DNA from 3 places in the Peribacillus sp. P4_B1 genome. Region 1 is predicted to be linked to each of the others. Evidence: riboswitches for the same ligand, from Rfam matches in the RefSeq annotation. Region 1 holds a riboswitch; each other region holds the start of a gene.
The links. A riboswitch is a leader RNA that binds a small molecule or an ion and turns the genes downstream of it on or off. The one in region 1 is predicted to bind S-adenosylmethionine.
Positions count from the first base shown of each region.

Region 1 (5,960 bases):
AATAAGAGCGCCTATCTTCAATTGCGCATAAAAAATCTGTAGCCATATTACACCTCCATTAATTATACCGTTTGACCTGGTTTTAATATTTTATTATAAGTGAATGCGGGTGAAATATTTAAATGAAAGAAAGGTTGACAAATAAATCACTATCATTTATCTTTAAATCAAGATATTTTTATTAAAAGTAATTTACCTCTAGTTGAATATCTCGAATTCGAGATATTATTTTCGGATAATTCATCTCCGTAAGGGGAGATTTATAAAGATTGGAGTGGTACAGATGGAATTAAAAGGATTACATCATGTTTCAGCGATTACAGCTAAAGCGGGAAACAACTTTGAATTCTATACGAGAGTGTTAGGGATGCGATTAATCAAAAAAACGGTGAATCAAGATGATGTTCGTGTGTATCACTTATTTTATGGAGATCAAATTGGGTCACCGGGTACAGAACTGACGTTTTTTGAAATTCCCAATGCTGCCCGCACTCACGAAGGAAACAATAGCATTTCAGAAATTTCTTTAAGGGTTAGGGATGATAGAGCACTTGAATATTGGAAAAAACGGTTTGTAGAATGCAATGTTGAGCATGATGAAATATCGACCCGTTTTAAAAGAAAGGTGCTTTCTTTTAAAGATCCTGAGGGGCAAAGGCTTCTTCTGGTTTCCGATCAGGGTAGTAACGGAATTCAAGCAGGTGTACCATGGGATGGAAGCCCGGTACCGCAAGAGTTTTCCATCATTGGATTAGGACCAGTAAAACTCACTGTACCCAATATTGACCAGACACAAAGCGTACTAACGGAGGTGTTGGGATTCCGGAAATCAGGAACATACCCATCTTCTTTAAGGGGGCAAAATCCGATTGTCGTTTACGAGACAGGTGAGGGTGGAACAGGAGCGGAAATCCATATCGAAGAGAGGAAGGACATCCCTCGAGAACGATTGGGGAGGGGCGGAGTGCACCATGTTGCCTTTCGGGTGGATAATGAAGGGGAACTGAGAAAATGGATGGAAAAAATTAGTGAATCGAATTTTGTGAACTCGGGTTATGTAGACCGCTTTTATTTTCGTTCCCTCTATTTCAGGGAGCCGAATGGCATCTTATTTGAACTAGCGACAGATGGGCCTGGTTTTACTGTGGATGAAGCAGAGCAGCACCTAGGTGAAAACCTTGCCTTACCACCTTTTTTAGAATCGAAAAGACAGGATATTGAATCGAATTTAAAACCGCTGAATACAAAATCAACAAATTAATCACCGGGAAAGGAAGTAATCAGCATGCAAAAGAAAACCGCGGGAATACATCATATAACAGCAATTGTAGGCAATCCTCAAGAGAATGTGGATTTTTATGCTGGGGTATTGGGAATGCGCATGGTCAAGAAAACCGTCAATTTTGATGACCCAGGAACCTATCATTTATATTTTGGGGATGAATCAGGTTCACCAGGGACCATCATCACTTTCTTTCCTTGGCCTGCGGCATACCAAGGGAAAATTGGCTCTGGACAAGTGGGGATTACAACATATGCGGTTCCGGAAGGTTCAATGGATTTCTGGGAAATGCGGTTGAACAGGTTTAATATAGTATTCGAGAAAGTTTCACGTTTTGGAGAGGAATATCTAGAATTTCAAGATCCCCATGGTTTGCAACTTGAACTGGTTGAGCGTAAAGAAGGGAAAAATAGCGAGTGGTCATTCGGTGGTGTACCAGCTTCCAAGGCGGTCAAGGGATTCGGCGGTGCCGTATTATTGACGTCAAAACCGATCAAAACGATGGAACTATTAGAGAAAGTGATGGGCCTGCAAAAAATGGGGGAAGAGGGCGATTACATCCGCTTCAAATCCACATCGGACATCGGAAATTTGATAGATGTTAAAAAAACGGTTTTGCCAAATGGGAACATCGGAGTGGGAACTGTCCATCATCTTGCATGGCGTGCAATCGATAATGAAGATCATAAAGAATGGAGGGAGCATATCGCCAACCATGGCTATGGTGTGACACCCTTTACAGACCGTCAATACTTCGATGCCATTTATTTCAAGGAAGATGGAGGTATACTTTTTGAAGTTGCCACAGATCCACCTGGCTTCGCTCATGATGAAACGAAGGAAACGATGGGTAGTAAATTAATGCTCCCGCCATGGCTGGAAGAAAAAAGGGGAATCATGGAGAAAACGTTACTGCCGGCAGTGCCGAGAGTACTTGAGGAGGATAAATGATGAAGCATATTTTTCAAAAAGGAAGTAATCCAGAAGCGCCATTGCTTTTGCTTTTACATGGCACTGGAGGAACGGAAACAGATCTCTTGCCATTAGCGGAAATGGTTTCACCGGGATCATCCGTATTGAGCGTACGGGGAAATGTACTTGAAAACGGAATGCCCCGTTTTTTCCGCCGGTTATCCGAAGGGGTTTTTGATGAAGAAGATTTGATCTTTCGTACGAAGGAGCTTTATGACTTCTTGGAATCAGCGTCCAAAAAATATGACTTCGACCGTGAAAGAGTGGTAGCATTAGGTTATTCCAATGGTGCAAATATAGCGGCAAGTTTGCTGTTCCATTTCGAAGGGGCATTACAAGGGGCGATTCTTCATCATCCCATGGTGCCTAGACGAGGGATTGCTTTGCCGTCCCTTTCGGATATACCTGTATTTATTGCTGCAGGTAAAAACGATCCGATTTGCCCGGCAGCAGAAACTGATGAACTTAATCAACTTTTACTGCAAGCTGGTGCTACAGTTGATGTTCAATGGGAAAATTACGGTCATCAGTTAACACGTTCAGAGGTTGAGGCAGCGGGTTCATGGTTTCAAAAGAACTTTTTATAAGAATGAGAGGGAATGAAGATGATTTCTGTTAATCCTGAAAGTCTTACTGAACGGGATAATTATAAGTTTTTGACTGGAAGCATTATACCGAGACCTATAGCCTTGGTTACGACACAATCCGAAACCGGTACAATCAATATAGCGCCGTTCAGCTTTTTTAACATAGTCAGTTCAAATCCTCCAATGATTTCCATTTCTGTTCAACGGAAAGAAGGAGCTTCAAAGGACACGGCTCGAAATGCAATTCAAACAGGTGAATTCGTTGTTCATATCACTGATGAGAATAATGTAGCTGATGCAAATCGAACGGCGAAGGAACTCCCATCTGACGAAAGTGAATTGGGTCTTACTAATTTCACGCCGGCTGTCAGTGATAAGGTATCCGTACCAGGATTGCAAGAAGCAAAGGTACGCTTTGAGTGCATATTAGAGCATGCGATACCATTGGCAGGTTCCCAGAATAAACCCGGTTGTGATTTATTGATAGGGAAAATAGTCTGCTATCATATAGAGCAAGATATTTACCATAATGGCCGAATTGATCAGAATGGGCTAAAACCTGTCGCAAGATTAGCGGGTCATACCTATACAAAACTAGGAGAATTATTTGAATTGGAACGTCCTTAAGAATTGTGGCGACACCTTTAAAAAGATGTCGACTTTTTTTTTTCTATCTTCCGTTATCTCCAAGTCTTGAGCGACTTGCCCGCAAAAAAGCAAGTCTTTACAATCCAAAACAAATACTTGACAATTTTTTCATAGATTGATAAAGTAATAAAAAAATAAATTTCTTATCCAGAGAGGTGGAGGGACTGGCCCTATGAAACCTCAGCAACAGGTCTGCTACGACACTGTGCTAATTCCAGGGGGTGAAACCCTGATAGATGAGACCCTACGTTTTTATTTGTCAGTAACGCACTCTTATTAGAGTGCGTTTTCGTTTTTTCTGGATGCAGGATGAAGGGGAGTATCAATGGAGAACAAAAGGAAGCATGAATTTCAACGGGAAATGAAAGCACGGCATTTAATCATGCTATCGCTTGGGGGGGTGATTGGAACTGGTTTATTCTTAAGTACGGGTTATACGATTCAACAGGCTGGCCCGTTTGGCACTATCCTTTCGTATCTGATAGGGGCACTAGTGGTTTATCTGGTCATGCTATGTTTAGGTGAACTGGCAGTACATATGCCCGAGACAGGTGCGTTTCATAGCTATGCAGCCAAATACATTGGACCTGGGACAGGGTATACAGTAGCCTGGTTGTATTGGCTAACCTGGACTGTTGCACTAGGTTCGGAATTCACGGCCGCTGGATTGTTGATGCAGAGATGGTATCCATCAATCAATGTCTGGATTTGGAGTGCTCTATTTGCCATTTTGGTTTTTGTATTAAATGCGCTGACTGTCAAGTTTTTCGCTGAATCTGAATTTTGGTTTGCGTCAATAAAGGTAATTGCGATCGTGATATTTATTATTTTGGGAGTTGCTGCAATGGTAGGTTTTATACCGATGACTAACTCTCAATCAGCACCGCTATTTTCCAATTTTATAAGTGCAGGGTTATTTCCTAATGGTGCTTTTGCCATTATCATGACGATGCTTGCAGTGAATTTTGCATTTTCTGGAACTGAATTAATCGGAATTGCAGCTGGAGAAACTGTGAATCCAGAAAAAACGATACCAAAGGCAATTCGTCTGACATTGTGGAGATTGATTATCTTTTTTGTAGGAACCATCGTTGTATTATCCGCATTATTGCCTATTTCGGATGCAGGCGTATTAGAAAGCCCCTTTGTGGCCGTTCTTGAACGAATTGGAGTGCCTTATGCAGCGGATATTATGAACTTTGTTATTTTAACTGCCATTTTGTCTGCTGCAAACTCAGGTCTATATGCCTCTTCCAGAATGCTTTGGTCACTTGCAGATAAGAAAACCATATCACCAATATTCGCAATATTAACAAAACGAGGTGTTCCGATATATGCAGTCATTTTCAGTATGTTGGGCGGTGGTTTAGCCCTGTTCTCTAGTGTTATTGCACCGGATACTGTATATATAGTGCTTGTGTCCATTTCGGGTCTGGCCGTGGTTGTAGTTTGGATGAGTATTAGCGCTTCACAGTTCCTATTTCGGAGACGATTTATAAAAGAAGGAAATTCAGTAAATGACTTGGCTTATCGTACACCATTATATCCGCTTGTACCAATCATTTCTTTCATGCTTTGTCTTGCTTCTTGTATAGGAATTGCATTTGATCCTACACAACGGATTGCGCTTTATTGCGGTATTCCATTTATTTTGTTTTGCTATGGAAGTTATTATGTAACACAAACTTCAAAGAAAAGAGGCGTAGATCTTGAAGAATAAAATTAACCCAATTGACGCTATTTTACGAGAACATTCAGTCATGATTCTGGACGGAGCTTTAGCTACAGAGCTTGAGCGGTATGGTTGTGATTTGGACGATCCGCTGTGGTCTGCCCGTGTATTACTTGAAAATCCAGAGGTGATTTATCGGGTTCACACTGACTATTTCCGTGCAGGAGCGGACTGTGCGATAACTGCAAGCTACCAAGCTACTGTTGAAGGTTTCTCCCTGCGTGGAATACAAGAAAAAGAGGCCCTGAAGTTAATTCAGAAAACGGTGTTTCTCGCAAGAAGAGCGAGAGATGATTTTTGGAAGGAAGAGACGCAAACGAATAGACCTAAGCCATTGGTTTCTGCATCAGTAGGACCCTATGGGGCTTACCTCGCTGATGGTTCAGAATATGTAGGAAACTATGGTGTTTCAGATGAAACTTTAGCAGAATTTCATCGAATAAGAATATCAGCTTTGATTGAAGCAGGTGCTGACCTTTTAGCATTTGAAACGATTCCATCCCTGCAAGAAGCAAAAGTATTGAATTCATTATTGAAAGATTATCCAGAAGTATATGCTTGGCTATCCTTTTCCTTGAAAAATGAGAAAGCAATAAGTGACGGTACATTGCTGGAGGATTGTGCAAAGTTCTTTGAGGACAGTGAGCAAATTGCTGCGATCGGTATTAACTGTGCACCAGTATCAGTTGTCACGGACGCCATCAAGGTGTTAAGTGCGAACACAAAAAAACCAATTATA
Region 1 covers NZ_JBFUHM010000042.1:26,213-32,172, reverse strand. The annotation lists partial or broken gene AC1DVK_RS20215 (nitroreductase family protein) at 1-46, opposite strand, end outside; gene AC1DVK_RS20210 (ring-cleaving dioxygenase) at 284-1,261, shown strand; gene AC1DVK_RS20205 (ring-cleaving dioxygenase) at 1,286-2,233, shown strand; gene AC1DVK_RS20200 (alpha/beta hydrolase) at 2,233-2,841, shown strand; gene AC1DVK_RS20195 (flavin reductase family protein) at 2,860-3,468, shown strand; SAM riboswitch class I at 3,630-3,732, shown strand; gene mmuP (S-methylmethionine permease) at 3,815-5,209, shown strand; gene mmuM (homocysteine S-methyltransferase) at 5,199-5,960, shown strand, end outside.

Region 2 (5,960 bases), on a different contig from region 1:
GAAAAGGAGCTTTGATCGGCATGGGCTCGATTGTGCTTGATGCAGCGGAAATCGGCGAAGGGGCTTTTATAGGTGCAGGCAGTCTCGTTCCCCAAGGCAAAGTCATTCCACCGAACATGTTGGCATTCGGACGCCCAGCTAAGGTCATTCGTGAAATCAACGAAGAAGACCGTCAGGATATGGAACGTATCGTACGCGAATATGCTGAAAAAGGGCAATACTACAAAACGGCAGAACGTATAAAATAAACTGAATATAGCGGGAACTTATAGGACGCACCAAACTTACGAACTCACGAGTATATGAGCCAAATTCACGAGTAAATGAACCAAACTCACGAGTAAACGAGCCAAATTCACGAGTAAATGAACCAAACTCACGAGTATTCGCACCAAACTCACGAGTATTCGCCCAATCTCACGAGTATTCGCACTAATCTCACGAGTATTCGCACCAATCTCACGAGTATATGCACCAACCTCACGAGTATTCGCACCAATCTCACGAGTATTCGCACCAAACTCACGAGTATTCGCACCAAACTCACGAGTATTCGCCCAAACTCACGAGTATTCGAGCCAAATTCACGAGTAAATGAACCAAACTCACGAGTAAACGCCCAATCTCACGAGTAAATGAGCCAATCTCACGGGTATATGCACGTGAGTGGATTTCTATGGGATTTCTTGAATTATTCCCTCTGACGGCAAAATAAATCAATAAAAAAAGGTGTCCGCTATAAGCGGGACACCTTTTCATTTATTGATTATGCTTGTGCTTTTAATGTTTCTGCTTTATCTGTGCGTTCCCATGGAAGATCGACATCTGTACGGCCAAAGTGTCCGTATGCAGCTGTTTGTTTGTAAATCGGGCGACGAAGATCAAGCATTTTGATGATACCGGCTGGACGAAGGTCGAAGTTAGCGCGAACTAGGTCAACAAGGACTTCTTCGCTAACAGTACCAGTTCCGAACGTATCAATCGAGATCGATACAGGCTCTGCCACACCAATTGCGTATGCCAATTGAACTTCCGCTTTGTCAGCAAGGCCAGCTGCCACGATGTTTTTCGCAACGTAACGAGCAGCATATGCCGCAGAACGGTCAACTTTAGTAGCATCCTTACCAGAGAATGCACCGCCGCCGTGACGAGCGTATCCGCCATACGTATCAACGATGATTTTACGTCCAGTAAGACCAGCATCCCCTTGAGGTCCGCCAATTACGAAACGGCCAGTCGGGTTGATGAAGTACTTAGTTTCAGCATCGATCAATTCAGCTGGAACAACTGCTTTGATTACATGTTCTTTTAAATCTGCTTGAATTTGTTCAAGCGTAATTTCTGCATCATGCTGTGTAGAGATAACGATCGTATCAACACGTACAGGACGGTTATTCTCATCATACTCCACAGTTACCTGTGTTTTACCATCAGGGCGTAAGTAAGCAAGCGTTTCATCTTTACGAACTTGAGCCAGTCGGAATGAAAGTTTATGTGCCAATGAGATCGGAAGCGGCATAAGCTCTTCAGTTTCATTACAGGCAAATCCGAACATAAGACCTTGGTCCCCTGCACCGATTGCATCGATTTCTTCCTCTGACATGTGTCCTTCACGAGCTTCCAATGCTTTATCGACGCCAGCTGCGATATCGGCAGACTGCTCATCAATTGAACTCAATACAGCACAAGTTTCAGCATCGAAACCGTATTTCGCACGTGTGTAGCCAATTCCTGCAATCGTATCACGAACGATACGCGGAATATCCACGTAAGCGGATGTTGTAATTTCTCCAGCAACAAGCACAAGACCTGTTGTTACACTTGTTTCGCACGCAACACGTGCATTTGCATCCTTAGCAAGGATAGCATCTAAAATGGAATCTGAAATCTGATCACAAATCTTGTCCGGATGGCCCTCTGTAACAGATTCAGAAGTAAATAGACGTTTCTTTGACATCATATTTCCTCCTTGGAAGTTAGTATGTTGTAGGCATAAGCCTGATTTTTTACGGAACTCGTTTCCCTCATTAGTTTCAACTATAGACACAGAATTACTTATTAAAAACACAAAAACCTTCCCTGGCAAATGAGGAAAGGTTTAAAATTCTGTCTTCTATCCTTTCACTCTTATCGTTCAAGGGTTTTTTACCTTGCTCAGGTTAGCACCATCACCACTATTCCTTGAAGAACCATCGCTTTATTTTCGGCGATCGATCTTGGAGTCAAGTTCAATATGGCAGGTTGCTGGGTTTCAAAGGGCCTGTCCCTCCACCAACTCGGGATAAGAGAATCCGTACAATTTAAGATATTATCGTATCTGGTTGGAATTTGTCAATGCTTTTCTAAAAAAGAACATTTCCCCCAGAATGGCGTTCACGTGAAAATACGTGTTGGTTCAACGTCTTTAAAGGGTTTCCAAGCCAGGGCGAATAGAAATAATGAAAATTGCCATTAATAATAGAACATTGAGAACAAGAATTGGAAAGGCATCATGATTTACCATTCAAAATTAAGATGCTTCCATGAAAGTATATGCGATCATCCTGACTCGGTTCCTTCCCATTTAAATTGATTAATGCGGCCAGTTGAAAATTATCACAAAAAAAAATAAATAGTATAGACTATTTAAATGAATGTGTTATACTAATTGTAATATAAAAACTTAAACAAAGGAAGGTACCTCATATATGAATTCTGTAGATGTTTCTAATGAGTTACACCAATTATTAACAGGAAACAATGTTCAAACTCAACTTTCAGTTCCTCAATTGGTTGAAAAGGTATTGAGCAGAAACGAAGGCGTTTTAACATCAACTGGCGCAGTAAAAGCTGAAACCGGCAAATATACTGGTCGTTCACCTAAAGATAAATATATCGTGGAAGAAGCATCTGTTAAAGATAAAGTCGATTGGGGTTCAGTGAACCGGCCAATTTCCGAAGATGTGTTCAATAAACTATATAATAAAGTAGTTGACTACCTAAAAGCAAAAGAAGAGATTTTTGTTTTCAAAGGTTTCGCTGGTGCAGACGAATCATCACGCCTTCCTATCCAAGTTGTTAATGAATATGCTTGGCATAATCTTTTCGCCCATACTTTGTTCATCCGTCCAAACGAAGAGGAACTAAGAGGTCACGAATCAGAATTCACAATACTTTCGGCACCTAATTTCAAAGCAGATCCAGAAGTGGACGGAACTTCTTCTGAAACTTTCATCATCGTTTCATTTGAACGCCGCACCATCCTTATCGGCGGAACGGAATATGCAGGAGAAATGAAAAAATCGATCTTCTCGATCATGAACTACTTACTTCCAGAGGCTGGAATCCTTCCAATGCATTGCTCTGCTAACGTAGGACGTGAAGGGGACGTCGCTTTATTCTTCGGACTGTCCGGTACAGGTAAAACAACGTTATCCGCAGACACTAATCGTAAACTGATTGGCGATGACGAGCACGGCTGGTCTTCTAACGGTGTTTTCAACATCGAAGGCGGCTGTTATGCGAAAACGATCAACCTTTCACGCGAAAAAGAACCACAAATTTTCGATGCGATCCGTTTCGGTGCCGTATTGGAAAACGTAGTTGTTGATCCTGAAACACGTGAAGCGAACTATGATGATAGTTCATTAACAGAAAACACTCGTGCTGCATACCAAATGCAAGCGATCGATAACATCGTGAGCCCAAGTATCGCAGGACACCCAAATACAATCATTTTCTTAACAGCTGATGCTTCAGGCGTACTGCCTCCAATCAGCAAGCTTTCCAAGGAACAGGCAATGTTCCATTTCCTAAGTGGGTACACAAGTAAATTGGCTGGTACTGAAAGAGGAGTAACTTCACCGGAAGCTACATTTTCAACATGTTTCGGTTCACCATTCTTACCGCTTCCGGCTACACGCTATGCTGAAATGCTTGGAGATAAAATTGACGAGCACAACGCAAAGGTATACCTTGTCAACACTGGATGGACTGGCGGTGCATACGGAACTGGAAGCCGTATGAAACTTGCTTACACTCGCGCGATGGTACAAGCGGCACTTGAAGGCGAATTGGCAAATATCGAGACAATTAAAGACGATATCTTTGGTTTGGATATTCCACTTCATGTTCCTGGTGTTCCTGACGAAGTGCTTCAACCAATCAAGACTTGGGAAGATTCTGCTGCATATACACAAGCAGCAACAGCTCTTGCTGCCCAATTCCGTGAAAACTTTAAAAAATTCGGAAGCGTTCCAAGTGAAATCGAAGAACTTGGCGGCCCGACAGCATAATAAATTGTACCCAAAAGGACCAAGCCCTTGCTTGGTCCTTTCTTTATAAACTGACTAAGCTGAGCAAAAAATCAACCATTACAATCTCACTGCTGTAAAAGCCACATTAGCCTGAAGCGCCAGGCAAACCAAATCTGCTCTTCACATGTCCGCATAGGAAGTCATATTTACAGAACATATCGTATTATCCAATCTATACTTTTGAATTAAAAACAGCCAAGAAACTGTCTCCTATGTTCCAGCTAGTGGCTATCATTCCATTTGTTCAGAAAGCCCGGGGAAAGGTCTCCTGGACCAATCCTATACATCTTGCTGGCCATATAATAAACGAGAAAGTTCGTCATCCTTTTTCCATACTATAAAACCACTCCTCTTGCCCGCCCCACCTCCTCCTAACTAATATAGACTTCGCTGCAAATAAAAAATTACAGGTTCATCCTATTATTATTTCAAATGATTTTTTAACATGTTGCAAAACTTAAAGGGTGCTGACTGAGTCAACACCCTTTATTCTCTATCCTATCCATTTCCGGCCTTGCAGTAGAATCAGTTGTTTATTAGATAATCATTTTGTTCCTTACTTCTTTCAAATGCTCTGTTTTATATTCGAATACATTGCCTAAGTTGACAATTTGGATGTTATGTTTATTTGCATCAATGCAATTTCGAGTATCCAAAATTATTTTATGAGCCATCTTATTCGAAAGTTTGTCATAATCCATTTCTTTAAATTCATTATGATCGGTTAAGACAAGAATCAGGTCGGCATCCCTTACAGCGTCCTCGACAGAAACGACTGGCATTTTTCCAGATTGGACATGTGGGTCATGCAAGGATACTTCCACCTGATCCATGCTCATCAGGATATTTACAACATCAATGGCCGGGCTTTCACGGATATCATCTACATTTCCTTTGTAGGCAAGTCCAAAAACCGCTACCTTTGGTTTACGGATACCTTCAAGTAACATCCTGACACAATTGACGATATAATACGGCATAGAAACGTTCGTGTCGCGGGCTAATTTGATGATTCTAGCTGTCTCAGGAGCTTTAGCGACAATGAAATAAGGATCGACCGCGAGACAATGTCCACCTACCCCTGGTCCTGGTTGATGAATATTTACACGTGGATGCTTATTTGCCATTGATATGACATCCAATACATTGATATCCAATTGGAAGCAAACTTTAGCCAACTCATTCGCAAGAGCAATATTCACATCACGGAAGGTATTTTCCATCAACTTGGACATTTCAGCCGTTTTCGCATCCGTACGAATGATTTCCCCTTTAACGAAAGTTTCATAGACAAGGCTTCCTTTGTAGGAGCAGGCTTCTGTAATGCCGCCGACGATTCGGTTATTATGCACCAATTCTTCTAGTATTCTCCCAGGCAAGACCCGTTCCGGACAATGTACGAGAAAGATATCTTTCCCGATCGTTAGCCCTGACATCTCAATCAATGGCTTGATATGATCATCCATGCTCCTTGGTGCAATCGTCGATTCAATAATGATGACATTTCCCTTCTGAACAAAAGGAAGAATACTTGAAGTTGCTTGTATAACATAGGTAAGATCACACGATTGGTGTTGATCTTCATTGTTTGGAGTTGGGACCGCAATGATGAAAACATCCGCAGGCTCAGGATTCAAGGCAGCACGAAATCTTTTGGCATCTAGC
Region 2 covers NZ_JBFUHM010000010.1:35,432-41,391, reverse strand. The annotation lists gene AC1DVK_RS07920 (gamma carbonic anhydrase) at 1-248, shown strand, start outside; gene AC1DVK_RS07915 (hypothetical protein) at 544-720, opposite strand; gene metK (methionine adenosyltransferase) at 767-1,960, opposite strand; SAM riboswitch class I at 2,125-2,288, opposite strand; gene pckA (phosphoenolpyruvate carboxykinase (ATP)) at 2,688-4,274, shown strand; gene AC1DVK_RS07900 (nucleotide sugar dehydrogenase) at 4,832-5,960, opposite strand, start outside.
Region 2: it holds a riboswitch for S-adenosylmethionine, as region 1 does, so the genes downstream of both, metK (methionine adenosyltransferase) here and mmuP (S-methylmethionine permease) in region 1, are expected to answer to the same signal.

Region 3 (5,960 bases), on a different contig from region 1:
ACTGAATTGGATGAAACACGCCGCCAGCGCGGGACTATTGTCGATGTGACGCTTATTAGTGACTATCTTAGAAATAATCGTCTGCGATTATTGGATACACCGGGGTTCAATGGGGAAAAAAGCGTGGAATCGGATTTCCAAGGCTATTTACATGGCAGTGATGGCCTGATGTTCGTTCTTGATGCCCGGGCGCCTTTCACCGGTAGTGAACGGGACCTGTTATTGGAAATTCAAATGATGGCTCCGAAACTGCCGATTCATTTCTTATTAAATAAAATGGATACGATATACAGTGATCAAGTCGCGGTCCGGATGGAAGACGAAACATGGGATAAAGTGAATGCATATTTCCCGAATGCGAAAGTGTTCGCTTTCTCTAAACTTTATGACAGCAAGCAGCAGTTGAATGACCTTTCTGCATTCCTTCAATCGAATTATCAAGATGATAATTGGAAAGAAAGAAGGTCTGAAAAAATCCTTGCTTTCATTCGTAAAACTTTATCTTATCTGTTAGAAAAACGGACAGCCAATGAACGGAAATGCGAGCATTCCATCTCTTGGAATGAACAGATGGAAGTCAAATTGAATGGTGCGGTCAATCAACTGGCTGATTTAGAAAAAGAAAAAAGTGAAAATATCATAAGGTCGTACCGTGTGCTTAAGGATGAAGTGAAAAGTCAGCTTTCTTCTAAAATTCCTGAATTACTGAGGGATTGCTCTAAATCGTTAACGGAAAGCAGTGATTTCAGTCAGGTCCATATACAGTTGAACCATGAAATGAATGAGCGGATTCAAGCCTTCATTTCTGACAAGATCATGCCTCAATATTACCGTTCTCTTCAAGATTGGATTGCTAGTTCCCAAATGGAGTTCTCACAAAGCCAACAGTTTATGGATGAGATGAGTGCCGGATTCAATGAATTATACAAAGAAGAACGGATTATGCTGGCAGGTGACTTCAGGGTATTGGATGACTGGCGCCGTGATGCCGACCGGATGACAAGCAGTATCCGCATCGATGACGTTAATATCCTTTTGCGAAGGACTCCATCACAATTGCTGCTTAAAGGAGCAGGAAAGCTGTTTGGGGCAATACCGCAAAATAAAGCCAATATGTACAATCGTTATAAGAAATACTTGGAAAGTGAAGATTACCAGGATGTTGCGGAAATGATCACTGAACGCTTCCTTACCCAATTTGGATTGTTTGAAAAATCTTTAGATCGGGACATCTCACTTTTCTATCGCAGCTCATTTGCCTTACTTCAAAAAACAATAGAGCAAACGCAGACTGAAATTAAAGACTACCAGGCTGCATTGGAGCATATGAAAGAAAATCCGGAAGTTTACCGTGATCCGATCACTGTGTTCGAAGTGAAACTACGTCAGTTGGAGAGACTTGAAAAAATTGAGAAAAAGCGTCTAGCCCAGCTTCAAAGAAAATAAAAAGTAGCAGGAAACATTTCAAATATTCGAAAAACTATTGACTTTACGACTATATCCCTATAAAGTGATAATTACGAAAAACGTAACACGATATATTCTCTTATCAAGAGTGGCGGAGGGACTGGCCCTAAGATGCCCAGCAACCGTTCCATTAGGAATTGGTGCTAAATCCTGCAAAACAGAAATGTTTTGACAGATAAGAGAGGGATAAGTCTGCAATACAGCTGATTAAACCTCTCTATTACTAGAGAGGTTTTTATTTTATGATTTACACCAACTTAACTGATAAGAATAATAGGAGAATGTGGAGGGAAACAAGATGGGAAGATCTATTAAAGGGATATTCGTTTCAGCCATCGCTTCGGCGTTGCTTTTAACGGGTTGTTCTACAGGACAGAGTTCCACAGAATCGAAGAAAGAAGAAAAAGTATCATTTGAAAATGTACCGGAAAGATTTGCTGATGGGGAAGGGGCCAAAATCAAAGTGATCCGTAAAATTGGCGGTGATGATCATACGGCCCAATACCTTGCTGGAGCGAAGGAAGAAGGAGAAGCAATGGGCTTTCAAGTGGATACGTATACAGCCAATGGGGATACGGCTAAATTCCATGATGCGATCGCGCAGGCTTTGCAGGAAGATTATGACGGCTATATCATCTCCCATGGTGATGATGCAGCAACAGTGAATGACGTTCAAAAGTTGGTTGATGCAGGTAAAAGCGTTGTCACATTCGATTCAAATAGCGATTTATCTAAAATAGAAGGTGTGACATTAACTTCACAGGATGATGAAGCGCTGGCAACACTGGCTTTCGATAAACTGATAAAAGAACAGAAAGGTGAAGCGGCGATTGCTTACCTTTGGGTGGATGGTTTTCCTCCAATGGTGAGAAGAAATTCAGTTTATCAGGAAAAATTAAAAGAAAACCCTGGAATTAGGGAAGTCGAAAGATTCGGAGTGGCATCTGCAGATACTTCGGTTCAAACACAAAATGCAGTAGCCGCAATGCTGAATAAATACCCAAAAGGTAAATTGGATGCCATTTTCGCAACATGGGATGCCTTCGCTATCGGTGCCGCCCGGGCGATTAAAGAAGCGGGCCGCGATGAAGTGAAGATATACGGAATTGATGTATCGAATGCAGATCTTCAGGAAATCCAATCGGCCGCTAGCTCATGGTCCTACACGGCAGCCGTCGATCCCAAGTTGATTGGTGCAGTGAATATGAGGATATTGGCAAAAAAATTAGCGGGCGAAAAAACACCGCAAACCTATGACTTAGAGGCTTCACTTATTTCACAAAAGCAAATCCAAGCCTCAAAAGAAGCCGTTAACATGGCAAATCTGTCTGGTATTGTCGAAGGATGGGGTGTATCAACGGAATTTGAAGAAGATTGGATGAAAGTTTTGAAAGCTCATTATAAAAAGTAAAAGGGGACACTCTCTTGCAAGTGAAGGGAGTGTCTGTTCAATAAGGGGGAATGGACATGGGCACGCAACTAGAAATGAAGAAAATCTCGATTGAATTTCCAGGAGTGAAGGCGCTTAGTGAAGTTGACTTTTCTATACAATCAGGGGCAACCCACGCATTGGTCGGTGCAAACGGAGCAGGGAAATCGACGTTAATGAAGGTTTTATCGGGAGCCCATGTTCATTATTCAGGTGACATTTTTATTGATGGGATAAAGCAGAATATCCGCTCGCCCAAAGCGGCGCAGGAACAGGGTATTCAAATAGTTTATCAGGAAGTAGATACGGCCCTCATCCCTTATTTAACCGTTGGGGAAAATATAATGTTGAATGATATGGTCCAAAACATGGGAAAAAAACAGATAGTTCAATGGAAAGAGCTGCACAACCAAGCCTCTTTAATTCTTGAAGATATGAAAATTCGTGTCCCTTCGAAAAAGCTGGTAAGAGACCTTACCTTGGCTGAAAAACAGATGGTCCTGATAGCAAGAGCCGTTTCGACAGAATGCAAATTCCTGATTCTCGACGAACCAACTGCTCCGTTAAGTCATATAGAAACGACAGAACTTTTTCGAATTGTAAATGAATTAAAGCAAAAAGGTGTTGGAGTCATTTTCATTTCACATCGTCTGCCTGAGATTTTTGAAATCTGTGAGGAAATTACGATCATGAGGAATGGGGAGCTTGTCACTTGTCGAAAGATGGAAGACATCACCCGTAACGAAGTGATAGAGAATATGCTAGGGAAAACCATGGATGAACAGTTCCCTGAAGTGAATTCTTCGATTGGCGACGTTATTCTGGAAGTGAAGGGATTGTCAGATACAGAGAAAGTTAAAAATGTCAGTCTGCATATTAAAGCAGGGGAGATAATCGGCTTGGCAGGGTTGGTCGGGTCTGGGAAAACGGAGTTGTGTAAAAGCCTTTTCGGTCATACTTCGATTACAGCAGGTGAAATCATCCTAAATGGCCGAAAGCTTTCTTTGAAATCACCGCACCAAGCAGTAAAAAGCGGTCTGGCACTTATACCTGAGGAACGCAGGAAAGAAGGGATCCTTGTTCAGGAATCAGTATCGGCGAACTTGACTGCAGCCAGTATCGGCAAATTCTGCAAGACATTCAGTTTTGTGGATCGTAAGGCGGAAATGGAAAAAGCGAAGGAAATGATCGCAAGTCTCGGCATTAAAACTCCTTCAGGGGAGGTGAAAGTCGAAAACCTTTCAGGTGGTAACCAGCAAAAGGTTGCCATTGGAAAATGGCTTATAGCCGATGCGGATGTATACATATTCGATGAACCAACGAAAGGTGTCGATGTTGGAGCCAAGAAGGATATATTCGAAATGATTGCAAAGCTTGCGAGGGATGGGAAAGCGATCATTTATGCATCATCAGAGCTCTCCGAAATCATTGGCATTACTAACCGGACATACGTGTTATATGACGGGAGCACTGTCATCGAACTAGAAACAAGCAAAACGAATGAAGAAGAACTACTATTCTATTCAACAGGAGGAAATTAGGATGAGTACACCCATTTCTGTTACACAGACAGCGAAAGCGAAGAAAAAGGTGGACCTGTTCGAATTTTTCTATAAATACGGCACAATATTAACGATTGTCATTCTAATTGGAATTTTTGCCGTGTCCAATCCATCTTTCATTCAAACTACTAATCTGATCAACATCCTGCGTTCCATCTCAATCGTGACCATCATTGCGATCGGCATAACGATATCCTTGACAGTGAATGGGTTCGACCTTTCCGTCGGCTCCGTCGCATCATTGGCCAATGCCATCGTCATCTCAATGTTTGTCTGGTTTTCACAGGATACATTGATTGCCATATTAGCTGCAATCGGTGCCTCACTTGTCGTAGGGGCATTGAATTCATTCATGATCGTTAAATTGAGAATTCCCGACATGCTGATGACATTGGCTACGATGTTCATTATCCAGGGAATTGCCCTTACCTATACAAAAGGGGCCACGGTTTCGCAAAATATGGTCATGCCCGATGGGACATTCGCAACAGGGCAAATCAGCCAGCTTTTCGCAAAGGTTGGTCAGGTACCATGGATAATCCTGATCATGGCAGTCATTGTGATTGCGACCCATATCTTTTTGACTTATACGAAGCACGGTCGTTATATGTACATGATTGGGGGAAATAAGGAAGCGGCGAGACTTTCCGGGATATCGGTTAATAAATACAAAATCCTTGCCTATCTGCTTTCAGCTCTATTAGCTGCAATCGGGGGGATTGTCCTAGCTTCAAGGGTCATGACATCGGAAATCAATTCAGGGTCCCCCTATTTAATGGATGCCGTTGCAGCAGCCTTCATTGGTTCCTCCGTTTTAGGAGCGGGAAAATCGAATGCCTTTGGAACCTTTGTCGGTGCAGTCCTGATCGGAATCCTTCAAAATGGTTTGATCATGATGTCCGTTCCGTATTATGCTATGGATATCGTCAAAGGAACAGTGCTGGCCCTTGCGCTCGCGGTAACTTATTATAAACAAAAACATTAAAATGAATCTGTTACGTTAATATGACTATATGATAAGTCTGCATGTGGATGATATAAGAGACTGGTAACTCGTGGTGAGTTTTAACGAAAGAATAAGAAGATAGGGGAAGAGGGTTCTTTTTCCCCCTCTTTCCAAACTAATTTCCAATATCCAAATTTAAAGAAAGTAATTACACTCACTATATTTTGTTTTTATAAATGACTTTGTTAACATCGTGTCTTACTGTTTTGTGACCTTCTTTAATTCCTTTCCCCATGGCAATAAGCATAACATCTAAATACCTATCAGAAATTTTCAAGGCTGACTTTAATTGTTCGGAATCATACCCGGACATTGTAATGGTTTCAAGACCTGCCTCGTTCGCTAATAAAACTAACGACATTGACGCCAGGCTTGCGTCTCTTATTAATTCAACCTTTAAATCTTCTTTTGATTTATTTAGATAATAATTGATTGCCGCGTTTGTTAGATAATCTCTTACTGATGCGTCAAAATAACCTTTTTGAAACTCATCCTC
Region 3 covers NZ_JBFUHM010000026.1:6,204-12,163, reverse strand. The annotation lists gene AC1DVK_RS15640 (GTPase domain-containing protein) at 1-1,446, shown strand, start outside; SAM riboswitch class I at 1,544-1,649, shown strand; gene AC1DVK_RS15635 (sugar ABC transporter substrate-binding protein) at 1,766-2,878, shown strand; gene AC1DVK_RS15630 (sugar ABC transporter ATP-binding protein) at 2,935-4,437, shown strand; gene AC1DVK_RS15625 (ABC transporter permease) at 4,439-5,443, shown strand; gene AC1DVK_RS15620 (nitroreductase family protein) at 5,622-5,960, opposite strand, start outside.
Region 3: it holds a riboswitch for S-adenosylmethionine, as region 1 does, so the genes downstream of both, AC1DVK_RS15635 (sugar ABC transporter substrate-binding protein) here and mmuP (S-methylmethionine permease) in region 1, are expected to answer to the same signal.